4 regions of the Clostridium omnivorum genome follow, and region 4 is predicted to be linked to each of the others. Evidence: riboswitches for the same ligand, from Rfam matches in the RefSeq annotation. Region 4 holds a riboswitch; each other region holds the start of a gene.
The links. Region 4 has a riboswitch for lysine ahead of bsdE14_RS15145 (APC family permease). Riboswitches for the same ligand answer to the same signal wherever they lie in the genome.
Positions count from the first base shown of each region.

Region 1: it holds a riboswitch for lysine, as region 4 does, so the genes downstream of both, bsdE14_RS16650 (transporter substrate-binding domain-containing protein) here and bsdE14_RS15145 (APC family permease) in region 4, are expected to answer to the same signal.
Region 2: it holds a riboswitch for lysine, as region 4 does, so the genes downstream of both, bsdE14_RS14235 (aspartate kinase) here and bsdE14_RS15145 (APC family permease) in region 4, are expected to answer to the same signal.
Region 3: it holds a riboswitch for lysine, as region 4 does, so the genes downstream of both, kal (3-aminobutyryl-CoA ammonia lyase) here and bsdE14_RS15145 (APC family permease) in region 4, are expected to answer to the same signal.

Region 1 covers NZ_BRXR01000001.1:3,533,101-3,540,777, reverse strand. Annotated here, with positions in the region: gene bsdE14_RS16670 (MurR/RpiR family transcriptional regulator) at 190-942, shown strand; gene ybaK (Cys-tRNA(Pro) deacylase) at 974-1,444, shown strand; gene bsdE14_RS16660 (amino acid ABC transporter ATP-binding protein) at 1,584-2,327, opposite strand; gene bsdE14_RS16655 (amino acid ABC transporter permease) at 2,346-3,128, opposite strand; gene bsdE14_RS16650 (transporter substrate-binding domain-containing protein) at 3,169-4,002, opposite strand; lysine riboswitch at 4,116-4,297, opposite strand; gene bsdE14_RS16645 (HIT family protein) at 4,585-5,091, shown strand; gene def (peptide deformylase) at 5,193-5,645, opposite strand; gene bsdE14_RS16635 (TetR/AcrR family transcriptional regulator) at 5,780-6,388, opposite strand; gene bsdE14_RS16630 (L-2-amino-thiazoline-4-carboxylic acid hydrolase) at 6,493-7,155, opposite strand; gene bsdE14_RS16625 (metallophosphoesterase family protein) at 7,340-7,677, opposite strand, start outside.
Region 2 covers NZ_BRXR01000001.1:3,028,399-3,036,075, forward strand. Annotated here, with positions in the region: gene bsdE14_RS14225 (DUF4397 domain-containing protein) at 1-597, opposite strand, end outside; gene bsdE14_RS14230 (L,D-transpeptidase family protein) at 816-1,511, shown strand; lysine riboswitch at 1,580-1,770, shown strand; gene bsdE14_RS14235 (aspartate kinase) at 1,926-3,125, shown strand; gene lysA (diaminopimelate decarboxylase) at 3,153-4,451, shown strand; gene yidA (sugar-phosphatase) at 4,520-5,338, opposite strand; gene bsdE14_RS14250 (AAA family ATPase) at 5,559-6,125, shown strand; gene bsdE14_RS14255 (peptide chain release factor 3) at 6,298-7,677, shown strand, end outside.
Region 3 covers NZ_BRXR01000001.1:1,981,820-1,989,496, forward strand. Annotated here, with positions in the region: gene atoD (acetate CoA-transferase subunit alpha) at 1-612, opposite strand, end outside; gene kce (3-keto-5-aminohexanoate cleavage enzyme) at 649-1,470, opposite strand; gene kal (3-aminobutyryl-CoA ammonia lyase) at 1,496-1,876, opposite strand; lysine riboswitch at 2,039-2,221, opposite strand; gene bsdE14_RS09425 (NAD(P)-dependent malic enzyme) at 2,519-3,691, shown strand; gene bsdE14_RS09430 (HD domain-containing protein) at 3,879-4,460, shown strand; gene bsdE14_RS09435 (sensor domain-containing diguanylate cyclase) at 4,496-6,223, opposite strand; gene bsdE14_RS09440 (protein kinase) at 6,393-6,986, shown strand; gene bsdE14_RS09445 (ammonium transporter) at 7,049-7,677, opposite strand, start outside.
Region 4 covers NZ_BRXR01000001.1:3,198,851-3,206,527, forward strand. Annotated here, with positions in the region: gene bsdE14_RS15105 (alpha/beta hydrolase) at 1-763, opposite strand, end outside; gene bsdE14_RS15110 (DUF4097 family beta strand repeat-containing protein) at 1,008-2,294, opposite strand; gene bsdE14_RS15115 (hypothetical protein) at 2,321-2,791, opposite strand; gene bsdE14_RS15120 (TerC family protein) at 3,164-3,880, shown strand; gene bsdE14_RS15125 (hypothetical protein) at 3,942-4,550, shown strand; gene bsdE14_RS15130 (hypothetical protein) at 4,697-4,948, shown strand; gene bsdE14_RS15135 (hypothetical protein) at 5,013-5,222, shown strand; gene bsdE14_RS15140 (YhfC family intramembrane metalloprotease) at 5,299-6,072, opposite strand; lysine riboswitch at 6,350-6,524, shown strand; gene bsdE14_RS15145 (APC family permease) at 6,645-7,677, shown strand, end outside.

The DNA of each region.
Region 1 (7,677 bases), 330 kb from region 4:
AAAATTTTTTATTTTTTTATTATTTTCATTACTTATTCGGAAAATTTTCCACATCGCTATATTGTAATCATTCTCATTTTAATTTATCTATAGGGTTTACTAACACTTTTACAAGTGCTAAAATCAAAATACAAGTAACTGTTTTTTACTTAGTAAAATAAGGAGTAGATATATAATCTATTAAAAACTATGATAAATGTGAATATAAACAAACTGAATCCATTAGAAATGCAAATTTATGAAAAGCTTCAGGCTTTTTCAAAGGATAATCCACCAATTACAATTAACCAGGCTGCTGAAGTCTGTGAGTGTTCAGTATCTAAAATCTCTAAATTTGTAAAAAAGTTAGGTTTTAATAATTATAAGCAGTATATAGACTTTTTGTATGGAAAAGAAATAGTTCATAAGAAGCCATATGAAGAACTGGAAAGATTAAAGAAATTTATTGATGATTTTGACGAAGCAATAGTTGATGAATTTATAGAAATTATGAATTCTCACGAAAAAATAGTGTTTTTTGGCTACGGGCCATCCTTTATTTGTACACAATATTTCGAATACAAATTGCGCATGGCTACAAATAAATTTGTTATTGCTGTACAAGATGAAATTTCTGCTGAAAATCTGCTTGATGAAAATAGCCTTCTTGTTATTTTTTCTGCAACTGGAAAGTTCAGATCCTTCGAAGAAATTCATAACTTTTCTAAAGAGAAGAAAAATGATATTTTATTAATCGTTGAGGAATATAATGCTGAATTGCTTTCAAGTTTTGATAAAATATTTTGGCTTTCAAAATATCCCCAACCTGAGGATTTAAAGCCTTATGAAAAGTCAAGAACTGTTTTTTTCATTTTTATTGAGGAAGTTATCCAAAGAATTATTTCTAACAATAAACAAGAGAAAATTAATCAGCAAAATCAGCTTGAAGCTGAAAAGGAATAAAAATTATTGTTAACTACAGTCGAGGTATACTATGGAATACAAAACAAATGTAATGAGATTACTAGATAAAGCAAAACTACAATATAAAAGTCACAGCTATGCTGCTACAGATGCAATAAGCGGTGTTGAAGTAGCAGCGGCGCTAAACCAAAACCCTGCTCAGGTTTTTAAAACCCTAGTGACAGTAGCAAAGTCAAAAAAGTATTATGTTTTTTTAATACCTGTTGCTGAAGAGCTGGATTTAAAAAAGGCAGCAAACTCAGTTAATGAAAAATCCATAGAGATGTTAAAATCTAAAGATCTGCTTTCTATCACGGGCTATGTACACGGAGGCTGCTCACCTATAGGTATGAAAAAGTGCCTTACTACAACAATACATGAGACAGCAGCTAAGTTTAATACTATAATTTTCAGTGCTGGTAAAATTGGATATCAGGTTGAAATGAGCCTCGAAGAACTAAAAAAAATTATAAGCTTTTCCTTAGATGATATTACTGTTTAAGCTATCCTAACTGAGCATTTATAGCTTCAGTAGAAAGAAAAAATCCATAGACTAAACTTATATTTGAACTGCTCTATGTCTAAATAACAAGGAGCAGTTTAAATTTCTTTAACCTATGGATTTATATTTTTTATGAGTTTTAGTTATCTCTCTGTAATGTTCGTTTTAAAAATTCTCTAGTACGTTCTTGAGTTGGATTATTGAAGATTTGCTCTGGACTTCCTTCTTCTGCAATAACTCCTTTGTCCATAAATACTACACGATCTGACACTTCTTTAGCAAATCCCATTTCGTGAGTTACTATAAGCATAGTAAGGCCACTTTCAGCTAACTCTTTCATAACCTTCAGAACTTCTCCAACCATCTCAGGATCAAGGGCAGATGTTGGTTCATCAAAAAGCATAACATCTGGTTCCATTGAAAGAGCTCTTGCTATAGCCACACGCTGCTTCTGACCACCTGAAAGTTGTCTTGGCTTTGCATTAATAAACTTATCCATTCCAACAACCTTTAAATATTTCATAGCAACTTTTTCAGCTTCTTCCCTGGAACGTTTTAAAACCTTCATTTGGCCTACAACACAGTTGCTTAATACATTGTGATTGTTAAACAAGTTGAATTGTTGAAACACCATACCCAATTTTGTACGATATGCATAGATATCATGTTTATCATCTAAAATATTTTCTCCGTTATAAATAATTTGGCCACCGCTTGGCTTCTCTAAAAGGTTAACACAGCGAAGAAGAGTGGATTTACCTGATCCAGAGGAACCTATTATACATACTACTTCACCTTTATTTACTGAAAAATCTATGTCTTTTAAAACTTCATGAGCTCCAAAGGATTTGCTTAAATGTTGAATATCAATTACTTTTTCCATACTTTCTCCTCCTTCCCGTTAACAAGCTAGTCCATCATTATTATTCGTTCTGCGAAGAGCATCCTCAGCAGTTTCTACTTGCATTTGATTGCCACACATAATGTAATTATCTGGGCCATCTAATTTTCTTTCAATATAACGAAGAATTCTCGTAATTGTAAAGGTCATAACAAAATATATTACGCAAGCAACGAAGAATGTTTCAAAGTATCTGAAGTTATTTCCTGAAACTGATTTTGTTTGGAAATATAATTCTGTTACAGAGATTACGTTAAGTACTGAGGTATCTTTTATATTAATTACAAATTCATTACCGGTTGCAGGTAAAATATTACGAATTACCTGTGGTAATATAACACTTGTCATAGTTTGAATATGCCTCATACCTATAGCCTCAGCTGCTTCAAATTGTCCTTTATCGATTGAAACAATACCGCCACGAACAATTTCTGACATATACGCTCCAGTATTAATCGAAACAATAAAGAGTGCTGCATATACCTTGTTCATATCTATTCCGAAGGCTAAAGCTGATCCATAATAAATTACCATAGCTTGTACAATCATTGGTGTTCCTCGGAATATTTCTATATATATAGACAGAATAAGATTAACAAGCTTAAATATAATTTTTTTAACCCCTCGCTCAGGAAGAGGAATAGTACGTACTACTCCTACTAATAATCCTATGCAAGTACCTAATATAGTACCAATCAAAGAAATATATAGTGTCATTCCAGCTCCACGAAGGAACATTTGCCAGTTATTTTGTACAATTTTTACTACCCAATCAAAGCTCATCTTTATCCTCCTTAGTATGCAGCACTTAATTTAAATTAAACTATTTAGCTGCTGGCTGGTTCTTTATAGCATTATCCATTATAGCTTTACGGTCTTGTTCTGATATTCCGCTTAAGGTTTTATTAATTTTTGCTGTTAGATCACTGCCCTTTTTAACACCTACAGCAATTGCAGTATCATCATCGGAAGTAGTGAATCCAGTTTTAAATTCAACCATTTTAAAGGCTGAATTAGCAGTTTCAGCACTAACGCCTTCAGGACGCTCTGAAACATATCCATCTATCATTCCTGATTGAAGAGCAACTCTCATTGCTGGGAAGTTGTCCATTGCTGGCTGCTTAGCTACCCCTTGTATCTGATCTATTACTGAATAGTGGAAAGTATTTAATTGAGCAGTTACCTTTGCTCCCTTGAAATCCTGAATAGAAGTAGCTCCGTCATATTTTCCACCCTTTTTAACAACCATTACTAAATTTGATTTATAATAGTTATCTGAAAAATCAATTGTTGCTTTACGCTCTGCTGTTGGAGACATACCTGCTATAATTGCATCAATTTTTCCTGAAGTTAATGCAGGTACAAGACCATCCCATTCAGTTTTAACAACTACTAATTCTTTTCCTAAATCCTTAGCAATTTTCTTTGCTATTTCTATATCATATCCTCCTGCATACTCTGAGCTTCCCTCAATTTTAACTGCTCCATTGGAATCATCCTTTTGAGTCCAGTTGAAAGGTGCATATCCAGCTTCAAGACCTACTTTAAAAGTTCCACCCTTTACTTCTTTATTTGTACCATTGCCTTTTCCACATCCTGTAAACAGCATAACTGCTGATAAAAATACTGCTATTAATACTGATATTTTTCTATTCATAATTCTTATCTCCTTATTTTTTGAATTTTTAGATATTTTTTTGCGCAAAAAAGACCTGAGGCAAGCTCAGGTCGTAAATATACAAAGTTACTCCTAATCCCCCTTCTTTCCCAATATGAGATAGCACAACTCAATAAACCGGGCAGTCTATTGAGACAGTCCTGCAGTTCTTAACTGCAGACCCAGCATGTAATACTGAGAATATTACAAACTTCGGCGATATTTCCTTCTCCTTAGCATCTTAGCTTCTCATACTCCACTAAAGACTGTTAAACACCGCGCCTCTACCTCACTTGCAAAAGTGAGGTCTTATTAAATTATGTTTTTAGTCTACAACAGGATTTTACCTTTGTCAACCTTGTAATTTGTCTTTTTTACAAAAGTAAACAATTACATTAAAATTTTTTTAATATTTTTTGACTATTGTAATATAAATTACTCTCAATAAATGGTAGGTTAAGTATATCAAATTTGTATACTTCAAATTTGCAAAAATACACCCAAATTGTAGGTTTACAAAATATAACATTTCTATTATAGTAGGATATGTATTGATTAATACGGTAAAAAGGTGGGGTTACTTTGTACGTTAAGCAATTATCCAAAGGCGAAAAAGAAGCACTAAAACAAAGATTCAAAAAAATAAAAGAGCTGCAGGAAAAAGGTATATGTTTTTCCTGCTATAATTTCGAAACAGGAGATATTTTCCCTGATGATGGTTTAGTTTTTTATGAGGATGAGAAGGTAAGATGTTTATTTGAAAAATACCCAAAAGCAACTGGACATACGATTATAGTAGCAAAGGAACATTATGAAGATATTTCTGAAATGCCACTTGAATTAGGAATACATATATTAAAAATATCAGATGCAATAATTAAACTCCATAAAGAAGTTTTAGGTGCAGAAAAGGTATATATGTGCACAATATGCGACGGTAAAAGAAATCATTTGCATTTTCAGCTTTTGCCTAGACTAAAAGGCGATACCATAGGCTTTGGAAACTTTGCCAAAGAAGAAGGTCTTCTTATGGATTATGATGAAACAGTAGAAGTATATAAACAGAGATTAAAAGGATTTAAACTATAGGGCAGTATATTTAAAAAAGTCATTTACATGTGAAAAATACAACAAGCTTATTCTACTGCTCAATGCATTTAGCAGTAGAATAGCCTTTTAGTATTATAGTATTACTTTAAAAATTCAGTAACTAAATCAGTAAAAAGAATGCCCTCTAAATGGTCTATTTCATGACAAAAGCATTTTGCTAAATCTCCTGTACCTGTTAAAGTAATTTCCTCTCCGTTTTCATTTAGGGCCTGTATTGTTACCTTTGCAGGTCTAGTAAGCTTTCCCCAAGTGTTTGGAATACTTAAACAGCCTTCTACAACTTCTTGTGTTCCTTCTTGATTAATGATTCTTGGGTTTACTAATTTTATTAGTCCTTGTCCCATATCTATTACAACTAGCCTCTTCAATATGCCTACTTGTGGACCTGCTAGTCCTCCGCCATTTTCTGTATTATACATAGTATCAGCCATATCATTTAAAATCTGTCTTATCCTATCATCAACAACTTCCACTACTCTGCTCTTTTTTCTTAATATTTCATCATCCTGCAATCTTATTTGTCTCAATGCCATTTAAATTACACCTCTTCTTTATTTTATATATATTCAACATAATAAAAACAGCAATACTTTCTATAATTTTATTGCTGTTTTACGTTTTTTTAAACTATCGTAGAAATACAAATCTTCAAAAATAAAAATTATATCTACTTATCCAGTTTATGCTTTTCTAAAAACGGAGGAATACTCTCCGCGAAAAAGTCATTAAATATCTTAATAAAATTTTCCTGTTCTTCAGGCAAAACACTCAATGACTGCTGTATAGCTACTCCATCAAGGGCTGCAATCAATATTGAAATAACTGATCTTCTAAGCTTTTCATTTTCTACTCCAAAGGAACTATAATAAAGCTCTGCAGACTTTCTTATTATATTTTCATAATTTGTTTTGGACTTTTCCTTCATGTCGCCATTCTTTGAAAGTATATCACTCATAAGCATTATATGTAATTTTTGCTCTTCAATTTTTGACAAACGCTGTGCAACTTCACTTTTAATCTGTGCTTCAAGTTCTTCTTGAGTTTTGGTTTTAGCTTCCTTAACTTCGGTGATTTTATATATAAAATGCACTGAATGATTTATTACATCATATAGTAATTCTTCTTTATTTTTATAGTAATGATAAATTGTTCCTGTTGTCACTCCAGCCCTCTCAGCTATTTCACGTACTGTTGCTTCTTCAACGCTTTTTTCACTTACTACTTTTATAGCAGCTTCTATAACCTTATCCTTTTTTACATATGATTTTTTTACCATTTTACATTTCCTCGTACTTTTTAAAGAATTTTTAATACTAATTATTTTCCAATAAAGATTATAACACTTTTTATACTATAAAAAAACTATTGAGCATAAACTAGTTACTTTCTATATTCAAAGCCCTTTTCAGGTGCCCATTCACAACTTCCCCTCATATGATATCTGCAGTTGCAGCAACTATCACCATCCCCTAAGGTTTTAGTACGTTCAAAACCGCTGCCCATATAGTGTGAAAAAAGGTAGTCCATTCTACAAATAGCTGGGTACATGCCAAGAGCATCAAAGTCTTTACTTAGCTTTAGCATTGCACATTCTGTTATATCAATTTCAAATGTATTATCATCTATCTCCCTATACGCAATTTTCCAATCATAGGGGTGAAGCTTATTTTCCTTCATCCTTTGCTCATGCCTTGCTGCACTTCTACGAAACCCGCCTAAGTATGCTTCAACTGACATAGACAGAACCCAGCTTGGGATTATCGTAACTAAGCATTCATTCATTTTCCATATTTCTTTGCACGCCTCATCACTGCTTAATCCAAGTTCCATAAAGCTTTTATACCAAGATATATAAGCAGGGCAAAATTCATAGTTAAAGGCAAATATGCTGTTGCCTATATCTGGAACCTTAGGTAAAATGCTATTCAATATTCTCATAGACTTTTGCTTAAAATCTTTCCAAAATGCTTCTCCATATTTATTAACAATATACTTTTTTGACCTATGCATAGTAACCATATATACTAACCTTTTAAGGTTCATTGATTGCCACCCCCTAATATAAATATCCTACCTAAAACTTAGGAAAAATCTTTTCTTTATAGATTTTCATTCAGGCTTTCCTCTAGCACTAAATTAGAAGATATATCAGTATATTTTACCATAATTATACATGTGTTACAAACTATATAATAGCAATAGAGGCAGTTACTCAGAACTGCCCCAATTAGTACTTATCCATTGTAAATTCATCTAAAAGCTTACCATCAAATCCAATTGCTGACACTTTTAATCCACTGTTCTCAATATCCACAGCTACAAAATGATATTTAGCTTTAGGACCTTCTATAACTCCCTTTTTATCCTTGTATTTATCTTTAAGCTTCTCTCCTGCTCCTCCGGTTATTATCTGATAAACGCTTCCACATTTTCTTCTTGAATAATTATGCTCATGGCCTGAAAATACTATATCTACATTGCAATTCTCAACTATGTTCCAAAAGGCATCCCTATCCCTTTGATTTAAATCAAGACAGTGTCCCATATGAGCTCCTGTTGGAAATG
Region 2 (7,677 bases), 170 kb from region 4:
AGCAAGGCCTACAGCATAGAAAGTATAAATGCGATTAGGTCTAAGATGCTGATTTGGTACATAAAGTATTCTTTCATTACTAGAAGTAAGTCTTAGTTCAAAGGAATAGGTGCCAGGGTCAACTCGAATATAGTCAGCTACTTCCTTGTACTGTAGATTTTTAAATAATACCGTCCCATCACTAAGGGTTAAATTTACACTAGGGGTATTTGGTGATAAGTGAACAAATCTAATATAAACTTTACCAGGCTCAGTTGGAATTATTGGTTCTAATATAGGCTGCAGGCTGAGATTTGGAAGAGTTCCAATAGCTGCAATAGTGAATATGGCCTTAGCTGGTATTTCTAAATTGGTATCTATAACAGGATTTTGGGTTGTTCCAGCAGGATAAACCTTTATATTATAATTTCCATTACTAACAGGAAGATAAACTGAAAAGTCTTTATAGGATAATCTTCTAATTATTAATCTGTTGTTTAAGTAAATATCAACTGAAGGAGCACCTGGTGCTGCATGAAGCACTCTCACATAGGAAACTGGAGCAGCTTCTTCTCTGTAGAGTGATTTACAATAATTATAGTATGGGCAATAAAACATGAATATATGTCTCCTTAAAATATTACTTCATTTGTATTATATGAAACATATTTTAGTTGGTAACCATGAAAAAAATTATATCTATACAGCAGATATGTAAGAAATATATTCCATTCAATATTAGAATTAAATAGTGAGTAGAGGTATATACTAAATTCATGTGCTGATTTACTGCAAAGAAGACTATATTTTAGAGCTGCATGAAATTGGGAGGAGGCATGAATTTGAAAAAGTTTCAAAAAACTATTCTAATTTTGCTATTATATACACTTTTATTTTTTATAATTCCTATAAATGTTAAGGCTTCAAATTATAATTATAACGCTGCTAACAAATATGAAATAGTGATTGAGATAGGAGAAAAAAGGCTATTTCTTGTTGATAAGAATACTAAGCAGGTTATAAAAAGCTATAGTATAGCTTGTGGGAAGGTTGATACCCCTTCACCTCTTGGTACATGGACTATTATAAGCAAAGCAGAATGGAGCGGAGGCTTTGGTACAAGATGGCTTGGTTTAAATGTACCTTGGGGACTATATGGAATTCATGGTACTAATAGACCAGGTTCTATAAGCTCTGCTGCTTCTCATGGCTGCATAAGAATGTTCAATAATGATATAGAGGATCTATATAAATACGTAAATGTTGGAACCATAGTGGTTATTCAATGTGAACTCTATGGAGCCTATAATGGAGGCTACAGATATTTAAAACCTGGAGACAGAGGTGCTGATGTGTTAGAAGTTCAACGATTGTTAAAAGCTAAAGGGTACTATTCAGGTAGTATTGACGGTGTTTACGGGGATGGAATGAAAGCTGGTATTATTCAATTTAGAGAAGAAAATAACTTGGAAACAAGCCATGATATAGATTACAAGTTCTATAAGAAAATAGGAATGGATTTATTTGACTAATTTTATGAGGGTTGCATTTAGTTTTCTTTTGTGTTAAACTGTGCTTAATTTAATACGGTATATGAGTAACCTAGGGTAGAGGCGCTGTAATTAATAGTAGCTTTCAAGAGTGGGCACACTAAGAAGGAGAGCAAAAGGAGTTATGGCCGAAGAAATTTTACTTGGCAAAGGAGATTTCTGGCTTTGCATATAATATATGCAGGGCTGTCACTTAGATATTACGGATTAAAGTCTGTATAAGTGGAGAGCTACAAAGGTAACACTAGTTGCATAGTTTTTTATTAATGCAGCAAAGGTGTTCCTTTGCTGCATTTGTTTTTTTATATAGGTTTAATAATATTCATATAAGATTTCAAATGCCCTGCCTAAGGTCGTATTAATGCTAAATATTACTTATGAAAAGGGGAGATTGAAATGTCTGTAATTGTTCAAAAATATGGTGGGAGTTCTGTAGGAACCATAGAAAAGATTAAAAAGGTAGCACAGAGCGTTATAAAAAAGCATGAAGCAGGCAATAGCATGGTGGTAGTAGTATCAGCTATGGGTGATACTACTGATGAATTAATTGCACTTGCAAAGCAGGTAACAGATAACCCTGACAGAAGAGAACTGGATGCTCTTTTATCTACAGGTGAGATGATTTCATCTTCGCTACTGGCTATGGCGCTTAAAGCTATGGGACACGATGCCATCAGCTATTCAGCATATCAAATTGGAATTAAAACCTCAGGTCAATATGGGAAATCATTAATAGACGATATTGATGGAACTAAAATACGAGAAAGGCTACAAGAAGGGAAAATAGTAATAGTTGCTGGTTTCCAAGGAATAAATGATGAGGGTGATATTACAACACTTGGAAGAGGTGGTTCTGACACTACCGCTGTTGCTATAGCTGTAAAGCTAAATGGAAGCTGTGAAATATATACGGATGTAGACGGAATTTATAGCGTTGACCCTAGAAAATATAGTGCAGCAAAGAAGCTTAAAGAAATTGACTATGAGGAAATGCTGGAGCTAGCAAGTCTTGGAGCGCAAGTTATGCATTCTCGTTCCATAGAGCTTGGTCAAAAGTATAGTATTCCTATATACGTTGGATTAAGTAATAGTGATATAGAAGGAACTGTAATTAGGGAGGTAAAGAATATGAACATGGAAAGTAAACCAGTAACAGGACTTGCAACTAGTGATGAAGATGTGGCTATAACAGTACAAAATATTTCTAATGATATAAATGTTTTATCTAATTTATTTGAAGATGTAGCAAGCAAGAGAATAAATATTGATATGATAAGCCAGACTGCACCAGTGAATGGTACTGTAAATATATCTTTTACTATACCTAAAGATGATTTGAAGGAGTGCCTAGATATAGTAAGTCTGTACTCCGAAGGGAAAAATATAATAATTGATGAAGATATAACTAAATTTTCTATAGTGGGAATAGGTATGAAAACTACCTCTGGAGTTGCTGCTAAGATGTTTAAGCTCTTTAGCAGAAATGATATATTAGTTAAAATGATTACTACCTCAGAGATTAGGATAACCTGTGCAATTAGACAAGAGGATAAGCTTAAAGCCATTAATATTATGGCATCAGAGTTTGAACTATAAAATTCAGCTTTTAAGGTGGTGAAGGATATGGAGTTCTTTGGAACAACGGAAGTTATTAATAATAAGCTTTTTATAGGTGGGGTAAATACCGTGGATTTAGTAGCTCAATATGGTACTCCACTATATGTAATTGATGAAACATTAATAAGAAATAAGTGTAAGAGATATTTTAAAGGGTTTAAAGTAAATGAAATGGGAAATAGAGTTGCCTATGCAGGAAAGGCATTTCTTACAATAGCTATGTGTCAAATTATAAATGAAGAAGGCTTATGCCTGGATGTAGTATCAGGTGGAGAGTTATATACTGCAATTAAAAGTTCTTTTCCTTTGGAGAGAGTGTATTTTCATGGAAATAACAAGACACTTGATGAAATAGACATGGGAGTAAAATATGGAGTAGGTAGATTTGTAGTAGATAATTTTTATGAAATAGAGAGAATAAACGAAGTTGCAGAAAAACATAATAAGGTGCAGAGTATTCTACTTAGAATAACCCCAGGCATTGAAGCTCACACCCATGATTATATTAAAACAGGGCAGATAGATTCAAAGTTTGGATTTACTATCTTAAATGACAACGCTTTAGAGGCAGTACGTAAGGCAGCAGCACTTCCAAATATAAATTTAGTAGGACTTCACTGCCATATAGGTTCTCAGATTTTTGAACTTGAGCCCTATGAAGAAGCTGCAGATGTAATGCTTACATTAATGAGCAGCATAAAAAATAAATTGGGGATAGAGCTTGAAGAGCTAGACTTAGGTGGTGGCTTCGGTATTCATTATAGAATGGGTGATAAGCCTAGAAGTATAGAGGAATTTTGTGAAACTATAATAAGAAGGGCAGAATATAAAGCTTTTGAACTCAATATAAAGCTTCCAAGGCTGGTTATCGAACCAGGTAGATCTATTGTTGGAAAAGCTGGTACTACCCTTTACAGCATCGGCTCTATTAAGGACATTCCAGAAGTAAGAAAATATGTGGCTGTGGATGGCGGTATGACAGATAATATAAGGCCAGCGCTTTATAAGGCAGAATATGAATGTGTAATTGCTAATAGAGTTGAAAGCAGTTCCCATGAAAAGGTGACTATATCTGGTAAGTGCTGTGAATCTGGGGATATACTTTTAAGTGATGTGGATATTCCAAGTGTAGAAAGCGGCGATATACTAGCAGTGCTTTCAACAGGAGCTTATGGGTACTCCATGTCAAGCAATTATAATAAAATACCCAGAGCTGCTGTAGTATTAGTGGGAGATGGAAAATCAAGGCTTATATGCAAGAGACAGAGTTATGAAGATTTGATTTCTACAGAATTATCACTTTAAAGAGTTGTGACACGGGGACGTTTCGTTTGGCATACTAGTGTGCCAAGCGAAACGTCCCCGTGTCACGCCTAGCTTACTTTTTCTTCTTCAAGGATAAATTTGTTTATTACTTTTGCAACGCCGTCTTCTTCATTTGTGCATGTAACATAGTCAGCTATTAGTTTAACTTCAGGGAAGGCATTTCCCATTGCTACTCCAAGTCCAGCGTATTTTATCATATCAATATCATTACCTGCATCACCAATACAGATTACTTCTTTATGAGATATACCTAGGTTTTCTGCAAGTAAGCCTACACCAAAACCTTTATTGACCTTCTTATTTAAAAATTCCAAGAAATAAGGAGCGCTTCTAACAACTGTATACTTATCATATACTTCGGAAGGCAGCTGCTCAACTACCTTTGATAGATAATTAGCTTCATCAACGAACATTATCTTAACAACATTTGTATCTAAAGGTATTTTACTAAAATCAGCAACTTCTAGTGGTATTTCATTTATTGTAGCTTCTACCATAGAATATTCATTTATTTCAGTTGTTACGCATTTTGATTCAGTTAAAAAGTGTATGTGGACCTTTAACTTTTTGCTTAGTTCATATAAGTAATTTAGGTCTTCGATATTCATTGGATTATCTGCAATTATTTTACCATCCTTAGTTCTTTGCACTAGTGCGCCGTTATATGCTACAGCGTAATCACCAGCTTCAACTAGATTAAGTTCTTTAAGATATTTTTTTATTCCATTTATAGGTCGGCCGGTTGCCAGTACTACTTTAACGCCTTTTGCCTTTGCTCTTTGAATTGCTTTAAAATTAGCTTTTGAAATTGTTTTATCTTCGCTTAATAGAGTTCCATCCATATCTAAGGCAATTAATTTATACATATCGTAACCTCCATGACATTTTTAAAAAATTCCACTAAAAATATTATAACATTACTGTATAAAAAATAAATGGAAGTAAATTCAATGAAAAGCTATACATAGATGGAAATGAAAAAATATTTTTTAAAAAATCATTCGTGGTTTTGTTGAAAAATTAGACATAAATTGATATAATTTTCTGTGGTTTGATAAATTATTGGATGTGGAGGGTCATGAAAATATGACTACAAGAATAGCAATTCTAGGTGGACCAAGATGTGGTAAAACCACCTTAATACAACAATTATATGTGGACATGAAGATTATGGGATTAAATGTAGGTTGTGCTTCAGAATATAGTACAGACTATTTAAGAGATAAAGGTATGATAGAGAGCATTGCAGAGCAATATGGAATATATTTAGGTCAGCAGAGAATTGAAGATGATTTAGGCATTTTTGATTATGCAATTACTGACTATGCAACCTTTGTACCATATGTTTATGGAAGGTTTATGCTTGGTAGTAAGAAAAGAACGAAAAAAGAGATAGAAATACTAAAGGATCTTTATTATCTTGCCCTTAGGGATATACCTAAGTATGATCATATATTCTTTGTTCCAAGAGAATTTGGATACTCTAAAGATGGAGTTAGGTGGCAGGATGAAGATACAGCAATAAGAGTAGATGAGGCAATTAAGCAATTTTTAGTTGCTGAAAATGTACCTTACACAGTAGTTGAAGGTTCAACAAAGGAAAGAGCAAAGAGAATTATAGAGATTGTAGGACTAGAAAGCAATCTTGAATAAAATATAAAGGTCTAGGAATTTTCCCAGACCTTTAATATTTCTTTTGACATGGAAACATAATAAAGATAAAATCAATAATGGTACACTTTATAGATAAAGAGGGAAATCCAATGTAGATTATTGTAATTTTATATTTATAAATATATTGATTTTATCAAAGGAGAGAAAAACATTGTCAGATTTAAGTAGAGAAATTGAAAAAAGAAGAACCTTTGCTATAATATCTCACCCTGACGCAGGTAAAACAACCTTAACTGAAAAGTTTTTGCTATATGGGGGAGCTATAAGACTTGCTGGTTCTGTAAAGGCGAGAAAAGCAGCAAAGCATGCTGTATCAGACTGGATGGAAATTGAAAAACAAAGAGGTATCTCTGTTACTTCTTCAGTTATGCAGTTTAATTATGATGGATACTGTATAAATATATTAGATACTCCAGGTCACCAAGATTTTAGTGAAGACACTTATAGAACCTTGATGGCTGCAGATAGTGCAGTAATGGTTATTGACGGAGCAAAAGGTGTCGAGGAACAAACAAAGAAGCTTTTCCACGTTTGCAGCTTAAGAGGAATACCAGTATTTACTTTTGTAAATAAGATGGATAGAGAAGCAAGAGACCCTTTTGAACTATTAGAGGAAATTGAAAATGTTCTTGGGATTAAGTCCTATCCAATGAATTGGCCAATAGGCTCAGGAGCGGATTTTAAAGGCGTATATGATAGAGAAAAGAAAGTAATCCAAGCTTTTAATGGAGGAAACCATGGGCAGACCCTAGTAGAATCTGTTGAAGGAAGCATAGAGGATAATGTATTTAAAGATCTTTTAGGTGAATCACTTCATAAGAAGCTTATGGATGATATCGAGCTTCTTGATATAGCTGGAGATGAATTTGATTTAGATAAAGTTAGTTCAGGTGAACTTACCCCAGTATTCTTTGGAAGTGCGCTTACAAACTTTGGGGTGGAGCCATTCCTTGAGGACTTTTTAAAGTTAACTACAGCTCCTCTTTCAAGACAATCAAACATAGGAGAAATTGATGCTTTTTCACCAGAGTTTTCAGCCTTTGTTTTCAAGATACAAGCAAATATGAATCCAGCTCATAGAGATAGAATAGCATTTATGAGAATTTGCTCTGGTGAATTCAAAAAAGGTATGGAAGTGTTCCATGTACAAGGTGGCAACAAGGTTAAGCTAGCACAGCCACAGCAATTTTTGGCTCAAGATAGAGAAATTGTAGAAACAGCTTATGCAGGTGATATTATTGGTGTGTTTGATCCAGGTATATTCAGTATAGGGGATACACTATGTGAAACTTCAAAGAAATTTAAGTTTGAAGGGATACCAACCTTTGCACCAGAACACTTTGCTAGGGTAAGAACTATAGATACTATGAAGAGAAAACAGTTTATTAAGGGTATTACTCAAATATCCCAAGAAGGAGCTATTCAGGTATTTAAGGAACTTCATATAGGAATTGAAGAAATAATAGTTGGGGTTGTAGGTGTACTCCAATTTGAAGTTCTGGAATACAGACTTAAACATGAATATGGCGTT
Region 3 (7,677 bases), 1.2 Mb from region 4:
AGTTATAACATAGTCTGGGTTTAGCTCACCAGCTTTTACAAGCTTTTCAGCTTCCACTACAACCTTATCTCCAGCCATTGCAATTATAGGATTAAAGTTTCTTGTAGTTCCCTTGTAAAATACATTTCCAAAGTCGTCTACAATAGTTCCTTTGATTATAGATAAATCAGCCCTTAAAGGAAGCTCTAACAGATATTCTTTGCCATTTATAGTCAGCTTTTGCTTTCCTTCCTCTACCACAGTTCCAACCCCTGTTGGAGTCAAAACCCCTCCAAGTCCAGAGCCGCCTGCTCTAATTCTTTCAATTAAGGTTCCCTGTGGAACTAATTCAACCTCCATTAAGCCCTCATTCATAAGTCTTCCAGTTTCTGAATTTGTTCCTATATGGGATGCTATAACTTTTTTAACTTGTTTGTTAACAACAAGTCTACCTATGCCCTTATCAACATAACTTGTATCATTGGCAATAATTGTTAAATCCTTAACGTTCATTGCTATAAGCAAATCGATTATTTTATGAGGAGTACCACAGCCTAAAAAGCCACCTATCATTATAGTCATTCCATCCTTAAATAAGGGCTTTAGCTCCTCTGGCATTACTACCTTATTCATTTACCCCAACCCCCTAATATAATTTCACCCACATATTTATTTTTTAAGACCTAATATTTCTCTAGCTTCTGCTGGAGTTGCTATTTCTCTTCCAAGCTCCTTAGCAAGTCTTACTACCTTTTCTACCATCTCTCCATTTGACTTTGCAGGAACACCTTTAGAAATGTAAACGTTGTCTTCAAATCCTACTCTAACATGCCCACCGGACACTATAGACATGGCTGCAACTTGAAATTGATTTCTTCCTATTCCCGATACGGTAAAGGTACTTCCTTCAGGTATACTCCCCATTAAGAAGTCAAAATCTCTTAGTGTTGCACTGATTCCTCCATTAACTCCCATTACGAAGTTAAAATGCATTGGTGCTTTTATAAAACCCTTCTTTTGAAGTCTTATTGCTGAGTCTATCATTCCTTTGTCAAATACTTCTACTTCAGGCTTTATCCCAAGTTCAATCATCTTTTGGCCAAATTCTTTAATAGCATTTTCTGTGTTTACAAATATTTCGTCTCCTCCAAAGTTACAAGTCCCGCAATCAAGAGTAGCCATTTCAGGGTGTAAATATATTGGCTGAAGTCTTTCCTCGTTGCTCATTCCCACTGCTCCACCTGTAGAAGGTTGAATTATAACATCAGGGCATCTTCTTTTTATCTCTTCTATACAAAGTCTAAATCTTTCTTTATCTTGAGTTGGAGTACCATCATCTTGTCTTACATGAAGGTGTATAATACTTGCACCTGCTCTGTAAGCGGCTTCTGCTTCTCTGCCTATTTCTTCTACAGTATATGGTACAGCCGGATTGTGTTCCTTTGTAACTTCTGCACCACATATAGCTGCTGTTATTATTAGCTTATCCATGAAATTCCCCCATTTCCTATAGTTTTTACTTTCTTTGCTTATCCTTTGGTACTACGCAAGTTCCACTGGCTCTGCAAACTACTATTGGTGTTTCTAGTACATCACAAGCTGAATCATTGATATCAGGTCTAGGAATAATAACCTTTCTAGCTTCAAAAACCATTTTTCTTGAGCTATTACCACACTCAACAATTTCACCATCTGCTTCTATGTAGTCACCTGCAAATACTGGAGCTAAAAATTCTACATTGTCATAAGCTCTAAAAAGCCCTTCATCTCCATCATTTCTTATAAGTAACTCTGTGGCTACATCTCCAAATAGTTGAAGCATTCTTGCGCCATCAACTAAGTTACCACCATAGTGAGCATCATGTGCGCTCATTCTCATTCTAATTAGTGCTTTCAAATCCTCTCCCCCTTGCATATTTAATATTTTTTATATTTTATCTTGCATAAGCTTATGCAAAATAAAAAAGCACTGAAAGGTTTTCAGTGCTTAATTGGACACGTTTGAAAGAGCCATCATTCATTTGATAGCCATTCATGCAATGAAAATCTTTATTCTCATCACATAAATAGCTCTCCATGAATGAATTTTCATGGCAAGGATAAGGGTAGTTTCCTTTATCCCCAAGAGCAGGTTCAAGAACAAACCTGTTCTTTCGGCAGACAAATCCTTCGCTCTTAGTCTTAAAGGTTCTTCTTCTTAACACCTAAGAACTACACATTTGCTTGCGCCTCTATTTATGTATTATATGTGATTTTTTTCTAATAAATCCTAACTTTATTATATTCTAACTATACTATGTTGTCAATATATACTGAAAATTTATTAAATTACATATATTCCGCCTTTTCTATATATTCACGTTGATTTTTCATTCATTTTGTCATTATGAGGCTTTAATAATCCGTTTATTGAATTGACTCATTATTAACAATAAGGTTATAATAAGGATGGTATTAAAAATACGAAGATTAAAAAGGAACTTGGATGAATAACTACCACTTTCCTAAAAAATAATATACATAAGAAGGGATGATAAGTATGACTATATACGAAGAATCTTTAAAATTCCACGAAGAAAAAAGAGGTAAGTTAGAAATAGTATCAAGAGTACCAGTAAATACTTCACAAGACTTAAGTTTGGCTTATACTCCTGGAGTTGCTCAACCTTGTCTTGAAATTGAAAAAAATCCTGATTTAGCTTATGTTTATACTAGAAAATGGAACACAATTGCAGTAGTATCTGATGGAACTGCAGTATTAGGACTTGGAGATATCGGTCCATTAGGCTCACTTCCAGTAATGGAAGGAAAATCTGTACTATTCAAAACTTTTGGAGATGTAGATGCATTTCCTATAGTTCTTGATACAAAGGATGCAGATGAAATAGTTGAAACAGTAGTTAGAATTGCCCCAGGTCTTGGTGGAATAAACCTAGAAGATATATCAGCACCAAGATGCTTTGAAATTGAAAGAAAATTAAAAGAAAGACTTGATATACCTGTATTCCATGATGATCAACACGGTACAGCTGTTGTTACTTTAGCTGGTCTTATAAACGCACTAAAGATTGTTAACAAAAAGCTTGAAGACTTAAAGATTGTAACAAACGGAGCAGGTGCTGCTGGAGTTGCTATAACAAAGCTTCTTCTATCCTCAGGTGTAAAAGATATTACTATGTGCGATAGAAAAGGTGCTATATATGAAGGCCGCGGCGGTCTTGATGTATCAAAGGAAGAAATTGCAAAAATAACAAACTTAAATAAAACTGCCGGCTCTCTTGCTGATGCGCTGAAGGGTGCAGATGTATTTATAGGAGTTTCAGCTCCTGGTACAGTAACTGAGGAAATGGTTAAAGCTATGAATAAAGATGCTATAATCTTTGCTATGGCTAACCCAACACCAGAAATATTCCCTGAAGATGCTAAGAAGGCAGGAGCAAGAGTTATTGGTACAGGAAGATCTGACTTCCCAAATCAAGTAAACAACGTACTTGCTTTCCCTGGAATATTCAGAGGAGCTCTAGATGTAAGAGCTAGAGAAATCAATGAAGAAATGAAGGTTGCCGCAGCTTATGCTATAGCAAACTCAATTCCTGAAAATGAATTAAATGAAGATTATATAATACCAAAATCTTTCAACAAGGAAGTTCAAAGCAAAGTTGCTGACGCAGTAAGAGAAGCAGCTAGAAAGAGCGGAGTAGCTAGACTATAATTTTCAAGTAAATTTAATATTTATATAAATATTTATCATTAATAAAACTTAGGCTGTTGACAATGTCAGCAGCCTTTTATATTTTCATGCTATAAAAGTTTTTCTTTTCAAAGCTTTCAAGTCGTTGACACTAAAAATAGTTAGCATTAAACTTATATTAATTATTGTTCAAACGGAGGGATAAATCATGAGTGAATTGATGCCTACTAGGGAAGCTGCTTTACTGCTTCTGAAGGAATACACAAAAAGTGATAGTTTAATAAAACATGCTCTATCTGTAGAAGCCGTTATGAGACACTTTGCAAAGCTTTTTGATGAAAGTGATATTGAAAAATGGGGAATTATAGGACTTCTTCATGATATAGATTACGAACTTTACCCAGAAGAGCACTGCATAAAAGCAAGGGATATATTAAAAAGCAAAAACTATCCAGAGTCATACATACATGCTGTGGAATGTCACGGCTATGGAATCTGTACTAATGTAGAACCTGTAGAAACAATGGAAAAGGTCCTTTATACAATTGATGAGTTGACTGGGCTTATTACAGCCACAGTACTTATGAGACCTAGTAAAAGCATTCTTGACTTAGAAGTAAAATCAGTTAAGAAAAAGTGGAAGCAAAAAAGCTTTGCGGCTGGAGTAGATAGAGACCTAATTGAAAAAGGTGCAAAAAGGCTTGGAATAGAAATGGATAAGGTTATTGAAGAGACAATAAACGGAATGAAAGCTGCTGCTGAAGAAATAGGCTTAGCAGGTGCTCAATAAAAAAATGGTGGAAAGGATTAGATCTCTTCCACCATTTATTCTAATATATGATAGCTGCTCTTACCATTTGCCTTAGCTCTATACATGGCCATATCAGCTAATTTTAAAGCATTATCAAGACTTAAGGTATTATTTTTAATCAGCTTAATACCTATTGAGCAGCTTATACTATAATTTTTTTCTTTGTACTCAAATTTTGAAGTTTCAAAGCCTTTGAGTATCCTTTCTGCCACAATTTTATGCTTTAATGGTTCATTATCATACATCAATATTACAAATTCATCACCGCTATACCGTACAAATATATCTATAGGATCCAGTTCTTCATTTATACAATTAACAAAGCTTTTAAGTATAAAATCTCCTACCTCATGTCCATAATTGTTATTGAAGTCTCTAAAATTATCTATATCAATAAAAAATAGAGCATAGCTATCTTCACCCTTCATATCCTCCATTTGTTTTTTGTAGGAAATTTCTAAAAAGTTTCTATTATAAGTTCCTGTAAGATAATCCGTTATGGTCTTAGAATATAATACATTATTTTCATCTATAATATCCTTAAGCATATGATTTAAATTTTTAAGCTTGTCCGAATACTGCAATGAACAGCTTTGTAATTCTTCAATTTTTAGTGCAAAGGTTAATGCTAAGTTCATAATTACAGTAGGTAAAATAAATACGCTTATTGGAAAATTGAAAAGTAAAGTATACCTTCTCGTACTTGGTATTATAAAATTAATACTATCATGAATTATAAACATTAAGGCTGTTAATGTAATAACAAAAATATACTTTGAGTTATGTACTTTATCTATTACTGCTCTCGCCGCAATAAAAATAATATAACATATATCAAACACAATAATTATATGAAATATGTCCCTAAATTGATTATACCTTCCTATACTCGAAATAAATAATGAGCAAAATACTAATGACATCTGTCCACGATGAAGAACTTTATCAAATTTATTTATGTTTATTCCTAAATAACTCTTTATAAAATATATAAACAAGATAATAGAAATAAACAATGCTGATTCTGTTATTTTTAAAATTTGAAAATCCCTAGCAAAAGCGAATGGCCACACATAACTATTATAATATATAAATAGATTAGCAGTAATCAATGAAAAATAAAGAATATACTTTTCTTTAATAGAACTTTTATATATGTATAAAAAGAATAAGGATACTGCTGCAAGCAAAGTCATTATTATAATATATATCGTATGATTATAAAACATAGATATAGAAAATAATCTAGAAGCATCTCTATAATTGATTATCATAGGTTTTGATATAAATCCAGAAGCATAATCAGAATAATACTCCATCCTTATAGTATTTTCTCTATTCTTGTCAATAGCTATATCGGGCAGCATAAAAAAGCCCAAATTAGTCCATCCGCTTCTATAATTTGGGGGCATATCTCCAGCTCCACCTAAAAACACATCATTTACATACAATTTATAACTTCCGTATGTCTTTCCAAGCTTCAGATATAAATCTGTACTTTTATTTGCTTCAGGTATTATAAACTTATTAGTCAAAGTTATTCTTTTTTCCACTCCGATTTTGCTATCTGAATTATAGCTAAAATCATCTACAAACCGCTTATCTCCATATTGGATTGTCCAATCTTTTGATATATCTACTACAGGTTTGATATCTGTTTCGTACTTATTTAAAGCTATTATTATACTAAGAGTTAAGAATATTGATGCTACAGTTATTATGCGATAAATGTTAGATTTCATAAAATACCGTCTCCTAAACCAACGCACATCAAATTTTGTCTAAATTTATATTAACTTACTAATGTACTACTATTTTAGCATAAAGCCAATTAAAATTCACCAGTAACATATACACTGCTGAACTCATACTATATATGAAGGTATAAAAACTTATAAGAAGGTGTTTTATATGGGAGGAAAGCACAAACACAAATCTAATTATTCAGATATAAATTTGCTTGATCATAAGATGCTTGGACGAGGCCACAATGGGGTAGTAATCCTTCTCCCTGATAATAAAGTTATAAAAATATGCTTTAATGAAAAAAGCTTTAAAGGAGAAGCTTATATCCTTAAAAAGGTTAATGGCAACAAATACTTTCCCAGAATATACGAAATTGGTGGTAACTACATGATTCGAGATTATGTAGATGGAGTATGCATGAGAGATTACATAAAGCATAATGGGTTAAGTAAGGAACTGGCCAAAAAAATTATTGTTTTACTTAAAGAATTTGAAAAGCTTAAGTTTAAAAAGATTGATATTAGGTGCAAAGATATTTTTATACAGCCAGATGGCTCTTTAATGATTATTGATCCTAAAAAGTGCTTTTCAAAAGAAAGAAACTTTCCAAGGCATTTGTCCAAGGGCCTAGATAAGCTTGGTGTGCTTGATTATTTTCTTCAGGTCTTAAAAGAACAGGACTGTAAATTATATAAAAGGTGGATTAATAAAATCCATGAATACCAAGATGAAAGAAAAGAATTAGATGAAAACTATTAAAAGTAAAAGGTGATATCCAAAATTTAAGGATATCACCTTTATTTTTTAATTAATTTTACAAATTATAAATCGTAAGCAACTTCACCATGAAGTGATTCATCTAGGCCTTTAATTTCTGCAGCTTCACTTACTCTTACAGGCTCAAATTTATCAAGTACTTTAAGTATTCCAAAAGTAACTATAAATGAATAAGCACCTGTAAATATTACTGCTAAAAGCTGAACTGCAAACTGATGAAAGTCTCCAAATATTAATCCTTTTACCCCGTTAACACTTGCTTCTGCAAAAACTCCAACTAGTATAGAACCTAATATTCCTCCTACACCATGAACACCCCAAACATCAAGGGCATCATCCCAGTCTAGCTTGATTCTAACCTGTACAGCTAAATAGCATACAGCAGCTGCAAGTATTCCTATGACTACTGCCGCCCAAGGTCTTACGTAACCGGCTGCAGGTGTTATGGTAGCAAGTCCTGCTACTGAACCAGTTAAAGCTCCAACTAGAGTAGGCTTCTTCTCATGTTTCCATGATATAATCAGCCAAGTTACCATTGCTATAGAACCTGCTATATCTGTATTGATAAATGCTGTTGCTGCAATGCCATTAGCACCAAGGGCACTTCCGCCATTAAACCCGAACCACCCAAACCATAAAAGCCCTGTGCCTAGAGCAACAAAAGCTATGTTAT
Region 4 (7,677 bases):
CGTGAATAAACATAATTGGAGTATTTACATCTTTAATAGCATTTATTGGTGATACTTGCTCATAGGCAAAACCAGACCTAAATAAGGAAACCATACTTCCATAAAACAGTAATGTTTTATTTAATATTGGGTTCTTTATATTATATCCTTCCTTTAAGCCTTTTGAAAAAATAGTTGATAAATCAGAGTAGCCGCAATCTGCAATATAAAAAGCAACTTTGTGCTGGTTTTCATTTATTTTAGAATGAAGAAGTGCAGTTGCTGCCCCCATTGATTCTCCATGAACACCTATAATGCCTGGACCATTTTTGTCCCAAACCCAGTTCACAAATGCATCTAAGTCATACTTTTCATAGTAGCCATAGGTTATAGTATCCCCGCCGCTTTCTCCGTGATGACGAGAATCGTAGATAAGAACATTGTAGCCCTTATCTATATACATATCTACATATTTCAATGAACTCCATCTGTTATCCCTAATTCCATGAACTAGAATTACAGTGTTTTTTGTATGTTTAGGATTATAAATATAAGTTCCATTGAGTTTATAGCCATATTTTGATTCAATACTCATATCCTCTTTCAGATAACTATAAAATTTTATATCGTCAAAGGTATATTTATATATATTATACACTGCTGACACGCTGGCAGTTTCTAACTTATAGGATTCTTTGTAAAGTGTATTACCTACATATATGCCCACAGAGTTAACTGCGATAAAAATTATAATAACTATAGACCAAATAATTTTCTTCTTCATATAACCCTCCTTTAATAGAGTGTTTATAATATTATAGCATTTATACTTATTTATTGTAGTGGAAGTATTATGAAAAGTGCTCAAAAGGATATGAAACCTTTATTATTCCCACATAGTAGTATAACATAAAATAGGATAAATATTTTATGTTATTATAAAAATCTTTGATATTAATATTATACAAAAAAGAGAAGCTATGGTTACAAAGCTTCTCTTTTAATAAATTAATAATATTATTTTTTTATTATTTTGTATTAATATTTATACTTCCATTATCATTATTAATATTAAATTCAATATCAGAATTGCCAATGCTGGAATTAACATTACTCTCATTAACAGTCTTTTTTACAGGAAGATCAAAGTCATTTTTTATACTTCCCATTTTTGTATGAAGAATGAATTTCCCTTGCTGCTCTCTAGGAACTCTTAGAGTTACTGAACCAAATTTACTCTCTATGCTTACATTTTTTGATATAATTTGGTTGTTTTCAAAAGTAACACTTCCATTATTATTAGAAAGCTTTACTTTTCCACCAGCATTTTTTAGTTGAATTGTGCCAAACTTGTTTGTAGAAGTAACATCCCCTCCGATAGCTTCTAGGGTTACTTTACCATTTTCTCCGTAAGCCTCTGTACTGTTTTTAACATCCTTTACAGTTATAGAACCAAATTTATTTTCAGTATACAAGGAACCATCTATATTAGTAATATTAATGCTTCCATTTTTGTTTATTACTTTAGTATCTCCTTTTATTGAGTCTACAGCAATTGAGCCAAATTCATTGGTTACTTCAAGTGCTCCTGTAACATTTTTAACTGAAATTGATCCATTCTTATCATAAATAGTTGTTTTTCCAGATACTGAATTAACATCTATTTTTCCAAATTCATTTTTTAAATCTAATGCTATATTTTCTGGTACTCTAATAACTAGATTGATATTTTTCACATTAGCTTTTCCTTTATCTAAAGCGTTGAAATTAGTAGTAATCTTAACTGGATTATTGTCAGTTACTTCAACTAGTGAATTGTAAATTGATTTTGCATAGTCTACATCATTGGTGTTAAGCTTGATTTCAGCATCCAGTTCTATATTATTGCTAGAGCTTTTGCCAACCTCAATTGTACCAAATTGATTTTCAACAACTAGCGTATTTTTGCCATTAGCATTAATTGTTAAGTTCTTCTTGAAGCTTTCCTCATACCTGTAATTGTTTATTGAAAAAGGTATACCTGAGAAATTTATGTGACTATTAATTTTAGTTAATGTAAAAGCTCCTGTACAGTACAAGATAATTAAAATGATAGCAAATATACTAAAACCATCAAATCTAATTTTTGAATCTTCACCTTTTACTATTACTCCGCTTAAAAGTAATTCAATACCTAATAAAATTATTGCTATTGGCCACCAGCTAAGTACTTGTGTTACTGTTATTATTCCTGAGGTTCTTGCTATAAAGAAAGCTGAACCAAGAACTATAAGTAAAAGTCCCAGAGTAAGGGTACCTACTCTCCATCTTCTCATTCTTTAACCCCCTATTTACATAATTATTAATATTTTTTACTTCCTAGTAATAATTTAATCCCTAAAGCAACAAAGATTAATGAAACTAAACCTGTTTGAAGATAATTTCTTACGTTCCAGCTTATTAATGTGTCAAGAATAGGAAATACAATTTTATCAATTAAAGCTATACATCCAACAGCAATTAAAATGATTCCTAAAAATTTGCTAGTATTTTGCGACGAATTACTTTTAGAGTTAAGCCAAGTTATAATATCAAGATCTTTATCTTCAGGCGGTATTTCAGATTTTGCCTTTTCTCTTACGTCAAACATTGCATAAAACCATATGATTGGTATAATAATCCCAAAGAATCCTATGTGTAGCCAATCATTTAAAAAAATAGTTAAAAAGAAAAGCGCCATTATTTGGATTCCCTGTTTTTGAAGCCCCAAGTACATATGTCCAGCCCCTGGTAAAATTGAAAAAAACATTGCAGTTGATTTTTGATTTCTCACTAAAAACATCCCCTTTATTAATTAACTGATTATGTAATAATTGTATTACACAATCCTTAAGAAAAAGTACAATAAAATCTTAAGAAAGTCTTAACAAAAATCTCAAATTAATGAATTATGTTAATGTTTTATCAGTGACTTAATAATATCATATCTCATTTTTTTGCACATTTAAACACTTTGTGTAAAATTTTAATAATTTTGGAATATAAATAATATGTAATAGATTACTCACATATAATGAATAACGCAGGAAGGTTTTACTCTATGGTTAATGATGGTAATAAAGCTGGACAGGTTTGTTAAAAAAAGATAAAATAATCATAGTTAGATGCGTTTAAGCTTATAAGAGTATAGTAAAGGTGGGGGAAAATGGATAATTTAGCTGCATTCATCATAGGTGCTCTTCAAATAACACTGCTAGATCTTACTTTGTGTGGGGATAATATCGGAGTAATTGCTTTAGCAACTAGAAATCTTTCTGATAAATTTGCTAAAAAGGCAAGTTTTTTTGGAATTATGGGGGCTATACTGCTAAGAATTATTTTTGCATGCGCTATTACTCTAATTTTAAATATACAGTGGATTCCGATAAAATTACTTGGTGGTCTGCTGCTTGTTAAAATTACTTGGGATTTCATAAAACCTCAGGAGGAGCCCTTGCACAGAAGTGAGGTTGATTCCGCAAGTAGATTTTGGGATGCAGTTAAGGTTATTATAATAGCAGATATAAGTATGAGCCTAGATAATGTGCTAGCTATAGCTGGAGCTGCTAATGGAAATGTATTACTTATAGTATTTGGTATATTGCTTAATGTACCTATAATATTCTTTGGAAGTCAGTTTGTGGCAAATCTAATGAAAAGGCATCCTATAGTTATTTATGTGGGTGGAGCAATATTAGCTCATACTTCTTTTAATATGATCTTAGAAGATAATTTAACAAAAAGGTTTTTAGTTTTACCACAAAGTTTTAATGTGATTTTTCCACTTATCATGGCAATTCTAGTGCTTTTGTATGGCTATATATATTTAAATTTTATGCAAAAAACACAAAAGATAAAAGCTAAAAGAAAACATATTTCTTGAAATAACATATTTCTTATATTAATTTTAATATTATATATAAGAAATAGGTTTGGAGGAAAAGATGGGGAAAAGGAATATGGATAATATTGATAAAGATAATTTGTGCAGTAATGATGCTTCAAATACTAGGCCCAATGAAAACTGTGCTAATGATGATATAAACCGTAGTGATGCTGAAAGTGAGTTTCAGGAACCATTTATAATTGAAGAGAGTGTGAAACAAATAAATCAGGGTAAAAAGCAACCACAGGAAAGTGTACCCATCGAGAAAGCTAGTACTGCTAATCAAACACAACAAGCTCAGCAAGCACAACCAAGTCAGAATACAATAAATGATAATATAAGTAGTGCTGCCAATCTTCTTGAAAATCTTAATACTATAAAGGAAGATATTATAAAGCTTCCATTAAATCCTGCAGAAAAGGATTATATGGATGTATATGTATTTCCTCTATTGAATGTCTTACTTGATCTAAGCACTACTTCTTTAAATCTATCGAGTACAACCTCAAAATTGGCAGTATCCTATGTGACCACTCCGAAGATTTCTAAGCTAAAAGATACAGAACATATGGTATATGATATAAATGATAAATGTGAAGATGTATACAAAGTATTAAAGCAGAGAATTAATTTTGTTTTAAAGTGCATAGATAAATGTGAAAAGTAATCCTTTTGATTTCGTCAATGGGATTATTTTTTTATTTAAAATAATTATTATGTAAAAGAATATGATTAAATTACTTTGTTTTCACAAATAATATCAATAGGGTGCTTACAGTTTGCACAATATTTCCACTGAAAGGAGAAAGGAAAATGACACAATATTATATGCAATGTGGTCATACAGCAAGCTCCTATGATGAAAACAATAATCCAATTTGTGCACTTTGTACTGGTTCTCATGATGGATATAACCAAGTTTTTCATCCAAGATGGGAAGGACGACAAGCTCAGTGTATTTATTGTGATAACACTACTGAAAGCAGTGTAGATCTACCATATTTTGCATATCAGCCACAACAAAATGCAGATAGTTATTACTGCGGATGCAAAGATTGGATGTAAAAAAATTTTAATTAATGTTCCAAAATCCCCTCTATGAGAATATAAATAATAAGGAGGGGGTTTTATGGATTCCTTTTATAGAGAAGATATATCTAATTTTATTCACAGTAAATGTAGAGTAACTGAAGAGGAACTTTTAGAAAAGTTTAAAGATTTAACCTTAGAGGAATTAAGAAAAGAATTGTATATATTAGAGTTTATTGTGGATAAACCAGAAATATATTATATTGACGGAAAGTATATAAGCAAGCACTGCAAGCACCTAGAAACATAATGTATAAATATAGACACAGTATAATTAGTATTTAAGCACTAATTATACTGTGTCTTAGTTTTTGTTATTATTTATTTTAAGTGTTTAAATTCTTAAAAATCTCTTTGGACTTTACAATAAATATAAGCATTGCTATAGAGAATATTGCAAAGAAGCCTTCAACAAACCATATATTATTAAGTATATGTACTTGAGCAAGGCCCGCCGGGAAGTCCATTACTGCATGTGCTATAATTGCAATTAATAGATATATAGGCTTTTTAGACTTTACTGAATAGATCACTATTAAAGAAAAACCTAAGTGAGCTATTATAGCAAACAATCTTTCAAATGCACCTAAAGAAGTTAAAGCAGGAGTGGCGCTTATGAGAGAGCTTTTTATTGCAGCAATTGTTGCTGCAGGTGCTTTACCACTCAATGTTTTTTCAAAAAGCCCAGCGTTGATGAGTTTTGCATAAAAAATATAAGTTAAGTTACCAAAGCATGCCAGTAATATGGCCTCTATACCTCCGTGACCAATTCCAAATGCTATACCATCCTTCCACTCTGTTTCTTTCTTCATAAATAGTTTCATTATAATATATCTTCCAACCTCTTCAAAAACACCAGCAGCTAATGCGCCATAAATAGCAAATAGTAGAGGCGCAGTTATCAAATTGTTATTCATTACAAACACATGCATGAGTTTTTCTAAGATTTGTGAAAAAACTATAAAGGTTAGTACGCCAAGTATAACTGGTTTAACGGATATCTTATCTTTTAATTTGAAAAAGATAAATAAACCAATTGGAAATAGCAAGGAAAAGATAGCTGCAAAGGCCATCATATAGATGACAGAATTACTTACCATTGTATTTTACCCCCCAAAAAATTAATAACATTATATTTTTACCTATATTTAAAGCTTATAAAGTATAATTCCTTTTTATGTATTTAAACTATGTTATGATAATTATACTATAAAATATTAGAAGTATGTGAATGTATAAAATAATTTTTATATTGATACATATGCTAAGAAATGTATAAAAAATACATGATTTTCTGTTTTATGCATAAATATTTAATTAACCCTTGACTAAACTAAAGTTCTAGTGCATAATAATAAACGAAAAGAATGAGTAAATAACCAAGGTAGAGGTGCGATACTTATTAGTACTGTTGTGAAGTTAAGCGCGTTGAAGCAGCAGGAAAGGAAATATCGCCGAAGCGTACAGTAAATGCTTTAATACTGTATAGCTGGTTTTGCATAGAATATGTGCATAACTGTCACAAGTTTTCTTGTGGAGAGCTATCATTCAAATAGATTTAGGTCGTTTGTTTTTAATGCGATTTAAAGCCTTGAGTGTACGCGCTCAAGGCTTTTTTATACTCTCGCTGGTAATTTACTTATCGGAAAAAACTGATAAGGAGGACGTAACTATGGAACAAAATACAAAATTAAAGAAGGATATAGGGCTTGTAATTGCCACAGCTCTAGTAGCTGGAAATATGATGGGATCGGGTATATTTATGTTGCCTGCAACTTTGGCGGACAAGTCAGGACCAGGAGCAACTATGTTTGCATGGATAGTTACAGCGCTTGGGTCAATATTTTTAGCATTATCCTTTGCTAGACTAGGAACAAAGGTACCAAAGACTGGAGGACCTTATGAATACTCAAAGCTTGCCTTCGGAGATTTCATGGGTTTTATGAGTGCATGGTTATATTGGAATGGATCATGGATAGGTAATGCTGCAGTAGTAATAGCAGTATCTAGTTATGCAGGAAAGCTAATACCTGCCATAGGAAATAGCCAATTAGGAGCATTTTTATTTGCGTCAATAGTACTATGGATATTCACTATAATAAACATATTTGGAGTTAGAAAAGCAGGTAAGATTCAGACAACAATAACATTCTTTGAATTAGGACTATTTTTATTATTTATAATTGTAGCTGCACTACACTTCAATGTATCAAACTTATTACCACTATTCCCTGCTGAAAAAGGACTAGGCACAATGCCAAGTGCTGCTACTTCAACACTTTGGGCATTTGTTGGTCTTGAAAGCGCATCTATAGCAGCAGGTGAAATTAAGAATCCTGAAAAGAACGTAGCAAAGAGTACTATCATCGGAATCATAATTGTTGCTGTTATGTATATGGCAATTAATTTCTTTGCAATGGGTGCAATGCCAAATGGAGCACTTGCTAAGAGCAGCGCACCATTAGCAGATATTTTATCTCAATATTTTGGTTCTGGAATTACAAACTTTATAACTATTGGTGCTGTAATCAGTATTCTAGGAACTACAGTTGGATGGCTTCTATCTACAGCTCGTGTAGCATATGCAGCAGGAAAGGATGGAATGTTCCCTGAATTCTTTGCAAAGGTTCATCCAAAATATAATACACCTTATGTAGCTATAATTATAGGATCTGTATTAGTTAATGTACTTTTATTATTGAACT